2 regions of the Nocardiopsis tropica genome follow, and region 1 is predicted to be linked to the other one. Evidence: riboswitches for the same ligand, from Rfam matches in the RefSeq annotation. Region 1 holds a riboswitch; the other holds the start of a gene.

What was found. Region 1 has a riboswitch for glycine ahead of gcvP (aminomethyl-transferring glycine dehydrogenase). Riboswitches for the same ligand answer to the same signal wherever they lie in the genome.
Region 2: another riboswitch for glycine. It lies ahead of gcvT (glycine cleavage system aminomethyltransferase GcvT); the one in region 1 lies ahead of gcvP (aminomethyl-transferring glycine dehydrogenase).

The regions. Positions count from the first base shown of each region.
Region 1 is NZ_JBHSUF010000009.1:223,892-227,263, forward strand. Features, by position in the region: gene ACFQBR_RS16860 (bifunctional nuclease family protein) at 1-311, shown strand, start outside; gene ACFQBR_RS16865 (MerR family transcriptional regulator) at 750-1,235, shown strand; glycine riboswitch at 1,671-1,759, shown strand; gene gcvP (aminomethyl-transferring glycine dehydrogenase) at 1,858-3,372, shown strand, end outside.
Region 2 is NZ_JBHSUF010000017.1:52,271-55,642, reverse strand. Features, by position in the region: gene ACFQBR_RS24695 (Lrp/AsnC family transcriptional regulator) at 1-645, shown strand, start outside; gene ACFQBR_RS24690 (penicillin-binding transpeptidase domain-containing protein) at 661-1,557, opposite strand; glycine riboswitch at 1,829-1,929, shown strand; gene gcvT (glycine cleavage system aminomethyltransferase GcvT) at 2,075-3,190, shown strand; gene gcvH (glycine cleavage system protein GcvH) at 3,345-3,372, shown strand, end outside.

The sequences.
Region 1 (3,372 bases):
CGCTCACCCACGACCTGTTCAGGGATGTCCTGGACGCCCTGGACACCGGCCTCACCACGGTGAACATCACCGGTCTCAGCGACGGCATCTTCTACGCCGAGCTGGTCTTCAGCAACGGCGTGGAGGTCAGCGCCCGCCCCTCCGACTCCATCGCCCTCGCCTTACGCACGGGTGCGCCGATCTACGCCCACGAGGACGTGATCGCCGAGGCCGGGATGCCGATCCCGGACGAGCAGGAGGACCAGGTCGAGGCGTTCCGGGAGTTCCTGGACAACATCTCGCCCGAGGACTTCGGCAGGAAGGCCGAATAGACCGCTGCGGGGTCCGTGCGGCGAGGGCTCCGACCAGCGTGGAAGCAGAAGGGACACAGCTGCGACCTGCGGCTTTGTCCGACGTGCCGGTGATAGATTGGGCTGGGGAAGTGACCGTGGCGGTCAGGGCCGAAACCCGTGGAGGCGCACAGGGCGCCTCCGGGCGGGCCCCGGGGCACCAACGGCGCGCGCACTTGGCGACGCGCCGGGTCCTGTCGTTGACGCTGCCGGTCGGTAGTCCTACCGTCAGTGCAGTGGAACCCGCGGCGCACCCATCCCCTGAGTGGATATCCCCTGTCGAGGCCGCCGCGGGACGAGAAGCCGGAGGTCGGCGTGGCGGTAGCGAGCGGCAAGCGGAATCCCCATGACAGGCGGTCCGCGCTGCGGCTAGCGGGGCAGCAGGGCCTACTGTGCGAAGAGGACGTGGTGGCGCGGCCTATGGACGTCGGGTATCGGGGCCCAGCGGCGTGTACCGCCGCCGGGATCACCTACCGTCAGCTCGACTACTGGGCGAGAACCGGCCTGGTCGAGCCGAGCGTGCGTACCGGAGCCCAGAACGCCCCCCTGTACAGCCTGCCCGACATCCTGATGCTCAAGGTGGCCAAGCGGCTGCTGGACACGGGCATATCGCTGCAGCAGATCCGGACCGCGGTGGACCACCTGCGCGGACGCCCCGCCCCCGACCTGGCCCGCATCACCCTCATGAGCGACGGCGTCAGCGTCTACGAGTGCACCTCCCCCGACGAGGTCGTGGACCTCATGCAGCGCGGCCAGGGCATGTTCGGCCTGGCGCTGGCCCACGTGTGGCGTGAGCTGGAGGAGGCACTGGGCGTGGTCCCCGACGAGGAGCGGACCGAGCTCCCCTCCGCACCCCCGCCGGTGGACGAACTCGCCAGGCGGCGCAGGGAGCGCCGGACGGGCTGACCCCGGGGGCCTCCGGGCATCCACCGGTGCCGCCCGCGCGCGCCGGAGCAGGCAGGCATTCGAGAGCCGTTCCCCGACCGTGCCGTGCCCGGCCCGTGCCCGGGCGACCGCGGGCCTGCGGTGTGCCCGGGGGCCGAGCAGGGAGCGGCCGCCCGACCGGTCCGCCGTCGAGGCCCCGGGCGCGGGGACCCGGCGCCCGAGGCCGCCCCGTCGGCGGCGGGGACCGTTCCGGCGACCGCACCGGCAAGGCAGGGGTGTACGCGGACCCCCCCCGACAGGTGGCGCACCCCTGTGCACACCGGTGCGCACAGGTGGCCGAAACGCGTGGGCGGGCTCTGCGCCTGCGGTGATGATCGAGTACCGTCGTACTCACAACAGGGACGAAGGGTGGAATTCGCCCTGTCCCCACATGCGTACATAGCGTCAGCAGGCTGTCAATACCGCGCGGGAGAGACCCCGACAGGGGCGCCGACGGGGCAATACTCCCCAGTAACCTCTCAGGCACCACGGACCGCGCGGAGGAGGCCGCTCTGAAGCCGGGGCACGTCCGTGCCCGGTGACAGAGGGGGAGACCGTGAGGAACACCGCCGAGTCGACTCGGCCCTGTCACCAGGAGGTCTCCGTGCCCGATCAGCCCGTGAACACCCCCGGCGCGCCCGCCCGGGTGTTCGCCGACCGCCACATCGGCCCCACCCCGGCCGAGATCCAGGAGATGCTCAAGACGGTCGGCCACGGCTCCACCGCCGAGCTCATGGCGGCGGCCGTACCGGAGTCCATCCTCACCGGCCCCGGCAGCAGCGCCCCGCTCGCCCTCCCCGACGCGATCGGGGAGGCCGAGGCCCTGGCCGAACTCCGCGACCTGGCCGCGCGCAACGACGTGCGCACCTCCCTGCTCGGCCAGGGCTACTACGGCACCTTCACCCCGCCGGTCATCCTGCGCAACATCATGGAGAACCCGGCCTGGTACACGGCCTACACGCCCTACCAGCCCGAGATCTCCCAGGGCCGCCTGGAGGCCCTGCTCAACTTCCAGACCATGGTCTGCGACCTGACCGGCCTGCCGGTCTCGGGCGCCTCCCTGCTGGACGAGTCCACCGCGGCGGCCGAGGCCATGACGCTGGCCCGCCGGGCCTCCAAGAGCAAGGCCGACGTCTTCGTCGTCGACGCCGACGTCTTCCCGCAGACCCTCCAGGTCCTGCGCACCCGCGCCGAACCCCTGGGCATCGAGGTCGTCGTCGCCGACCTGACGCAGGGCCTTCCCCAGGGCGACGCCTTCGGCGTCCTCGTCCAGTACCCGGGCTCCGGCGGCGCCGTGCGCGACCCGGGCGACGTCATCGCCGCGGCCCACGAGCGGGGGGCCCTCGCGGTGGTGGCCGCCGACATCCTCGCCCTGACCCTGCTGCGCAGCCCGGGCGACCTCGGCGCCGACATCGCGGTCGGCTCCACCCAGCGCTTCGGCGTCCCGCTCGGCTTCGGGGGCCCGCACGCCGGCTACATGGCCGTCGGGGAGAAGCTGCGCCGCCAGCTGCCCGGCCGCCTGGTCGGGGTCTCGGTGGACAACGCGGGCAAGCCCGCCTACCGGCTCGCCCTCCAGACCCGGGAACAGCACATCCGCCGCGAGAAGGCCACCAGCAACATCTGCACCGCGCAGGTGCTCCTGGCCGTCATGGCGGGGATGTACGCGGTCTACCACGGCCCCGACGGCCTGCGCGCGATCGCCCGCCAGGTGCACACCCGCACCGCGGCGCTGGCCGACGCCCTCGTCGAGCGCGGTTTCGAGATCGTCCACTCCGCCTACTTCGACACCCTGCGCGTGCGCGTGCCCAGCGCCGCCCGCGTCGTGGAGACCGCACTGGAGGCCGGGTACAACCTCCTCCCCGTCGACCAGCACACGGTCGGCGTGAGCGTGGACGAGACCACCTCCGTGGCCGACCTGGAGGCGGTGCTGGCGGCCTTCGGCGAGGCCGAGCGGGGCTCCGCCAAGGGCCTCCCCGACGTGGACCCGGAGGCCGCACGCCTCCCCGCCGAGCTGGCCAGGGAGGTCGACTACCTCGCGCACCCGGTGTTCAACACCCACCGGAGCGAGACCTCCCTGCTGCGCTACATGCGCCGCCTGTCCGACCGAGACCTGGCCCTG
Region 2 (3,372 bases), on a different contig from region 1:
CCCGACGTGGTGTCCTACCGGGTGCACGTCGTGACGGAGGTGCCCCGGGAGGCCTACCTGTGGCAGGTCCGCGCCCTGTCCCCGCACCAGCGGCGCCGGCTGCGGGCCCTCTCCCCCGTGCGGGGACCCGGGCCGGGCGACGAGCGCGTCACACCCCTCGACCAGCGGATCATCGACCTCCTGTGCGTCGACGCGCGCCTCGGGTACCAGCACATCGCCGAACGCCTCGACATCGCGCCCACGACCGCCGCGCGGCGCGTCAACCGGCTCCTGCGCCAGGCGCTCGTCGGGCTGCGCTGCGACATCTCCCGCGCCCGCATGGGCTGGCACGCGGCCGCCACCCTCTGGGGAACCGTCGACCCCCGCGTCCTGGAGGGCGCCAGCGACCTGGGCGAGCGCATCCCCGAAGTACGCCTGTGCACCACCATCGCCGGGCCCGAGAACACCCTCTTCATCCTGTGGCTGCGCAACGCCCCCGACCTGACCCGGGTGGAGCGCCAGCTCCTGGAGGAGCTGCCCGGCCTGCGCATCGCGGACCGGCGGATGACCCTGCGCACCTTCAAGTTCATGGGCGGGGTGATGGACGCCGAGCAGCGCTTCACCCGCTCGGTCCCCGTCCAGCTGCTCCCGGCCGGGACCCCCTGACGGCGGCGCGCCCGGTCAGTCCCCGGCGGCCCCGCCCGGCAGCGCGCCCAGCTCCACCAGCAGCTCCCGGGCCAGGGGCTCCCGCAGCTCCGCGTTCGCGTCGTCGTCCATCTCGATGCGCAGGGCGAACGTGTACAGGTCCTCCCCGCGCTCCACCCAGCCGACCCACCAGCCGGGGGCCGGATCGACGTCCACCGCCCAACCGCTCTTGGCGAAGAGCGCGTGGCCGTCACCCTCCTCCACCAGGGCGATCTCGCGCAGCGCCTCCTGGTGGGCCGCGTCCACCGGCAGCTCCGAACGGGCCAGCGAGGCCAGGAACTCGGTCTGCTCCACGGCGGAGACCTCCAGCGGACCGTCCAGCCAGAACCGGTCCTCCACGTCCTCGCCGCCGATGTCCCGGTTCCCGTAGTCGAAGCGGTCCACCCAGGCCGCCATCCGCTCGTGCCCCACCCTGCGGGCCAGCTCCTGGTAGACGGGGAAGTTCGAGGCGGGGAACGCCTCCCTCAGGGACATGTCCTGTTCCCACGCCTCGACGGGCTGCGGCCCGCCGCCGTGGGGCAGCACCTCGTCCAGTCCCGACACCGCGCCCGTCTCCAGGCCGATCAGGGTGTTGGCCAGCTTGAACGTGGACGCGGGCACCGCGCGCTCGTAGGCCGCCTCCGCCCCGACGAGGGTCGACTCCCTGGCACGGGTGTCGTGGAGCACGAACGTGCCCTCCACGCCGGCCTCGGCGAACACCGACTCCAGGTCCTGGCGCTCCACCGCGGCGACGTCGCCCCGCCGCTCGTGCGCGCTCGCCTCCAGCCGCCCCTCGGACGGCGCCTCCGGCCCGCCACCGCCGCCCTGCGCGCACCCGCTGCCCGCGGTCAGCCCGAGGACGCACGCCGCGGCCAGCACCGCCGTGCCGTGCACGGCCGCCGGCCGCCCCCCTCGGCGCGCCGCCCGCGCCCGTCCGCCCGTCTCCCGGTTCCCGTCGGCTCGCACCCGTCATCCCTCCCACGCAGGAAGTCCGTCCCCGGCTCACGCTAACCCCCGGAGCCCCCCTCCGCGACGGGTTCGGCCCGACTCCCGCGGCCGGGCAGCGGCTCCCCCCGGGGCCGTGCCGCGCCCCGCCCCCGGCTCCCGCCCCGGCCCGGGCACCTTTGGGGGCCGTGTGCGCCCGCTGCTAGGCTGAACGTGTTGCTGACCCCGTACGGGAGAGTGCCCGCGTAGCCATCTCGGGCCGCCGAAGGAGCAATCCCTCCCCACGACAACCTCTCAGGCACAGCGGACCGTACGGGCGAGACCACTCTGGAAAGCAGGGACCAGCGTCCCTCGCCGAAGGTGCAAGCCACGCCGAGCGCGCGGCGAAGCTCTCAGGCACAGATGACAGAGGGGGAGGATGGCAACGCCTCTGCACGACACGACGCCCATCCTCTCGGGAGTGCCCATGTCCGATCCCGCATCAGCGCCGCGCGCCACCGCGCTCCGCGAGGTCCACGAGAAGGCCGGCGCCACGCTGGTCGACTTCGCCGGATGGCTCATGCCGCTGCGCTACGGCAGTGAGACCGCCGAGCACAAGGCGGTCCGCGAGGCCGCCGGGCTCTTCGACCTCTCCCACATGGGCGAGATCCGCCTCACCGGCCCGCAGGCCGCCGAAGCCCTCGACTTCGCCCTGGTCGGCCACCTGTCCCAGGTCAAGGTCGGCCGTGCCCGCTACACCATGATCACCGACGCCGGGGGCGGCGTCCTGGACGACCTCATCGTCTACCGGCTGGGGGAGGGGGAGTACCTCGTCGTGGCCAACGCCGCCAACGTGCCCGTGGTCGCCGCCGCGCTGGCCGAACGCGCCGAGGGCTTCGACGTCGAGGTGGCGGACGAGTCCGCCGACCACGCCCTGATCGCGATCCAGGGGCCGCGCGCGGTCGAGATCCTCGCGCCGCTCACCGACGCGGACCTGGACGGCATCCGCTACTACGCGGGGTACGAGCACACCGTCGCCGGCCAACCCGTCCTGCTCGCACGCACCGGGTACACCGGCGAGGACGGCTTCGAGATCTTCGTCCGGCCCGCCGCGAAGGCCCCCCTGGTCTGGGACGCCCTGATGGCCGAGGGGGAACGGCACGGGCTCGTCCCGGCCGGGCTGTCGGCCCGCGACACCCTCCGCATGGAGGCCGGGATGCCGCTGTACGGGCAGGAGCTCACCGCGGAGCTCACCCCCTTCGACGCCGGGCTGGGCCGCGTGGTCAAGTTCGAGAAGGAGGGCGACTTCGTGGGCCGCGGCGCCCTGGAGGAGGCCTCCCGCACCGCCCGCCCCCGCCGCCTCATCGGCCTCGTCGCGCGCGGGCGCCGCCCGCTGCGCAAGGGCCAGGACGTCCTCCGCGACGGCGAGACCGTCGGAACCCTCACCAGCGGCGCGCCCTCCCCCACCCTGGGCCGCCCCATCGCCATGGCCTACGTGGACGGCGACCTCGACACCTCGACCGGCGCGTTCACCGTGGACGTGCGCGGAAGGGGCGAGGACGTCGACGTGGTCGAGCTGCCGTTCTACAAGCGGCAGCCGTAGCAGCAGGGGCCTTCACACCCCGAAGGCCCGCGCGCCCCGCGCGGCCGGATCCCCTGACCGGGGACCGGCACGCACGGGGCGCGACCGGGCGTAGGCCGGGCCGGGCAGCACAGGTGCACGGCAGGAAAATGGAACACCTCCAAGGAGAGTTGAAGTGAGCGTTCCCACGGAGCTGGGTTACA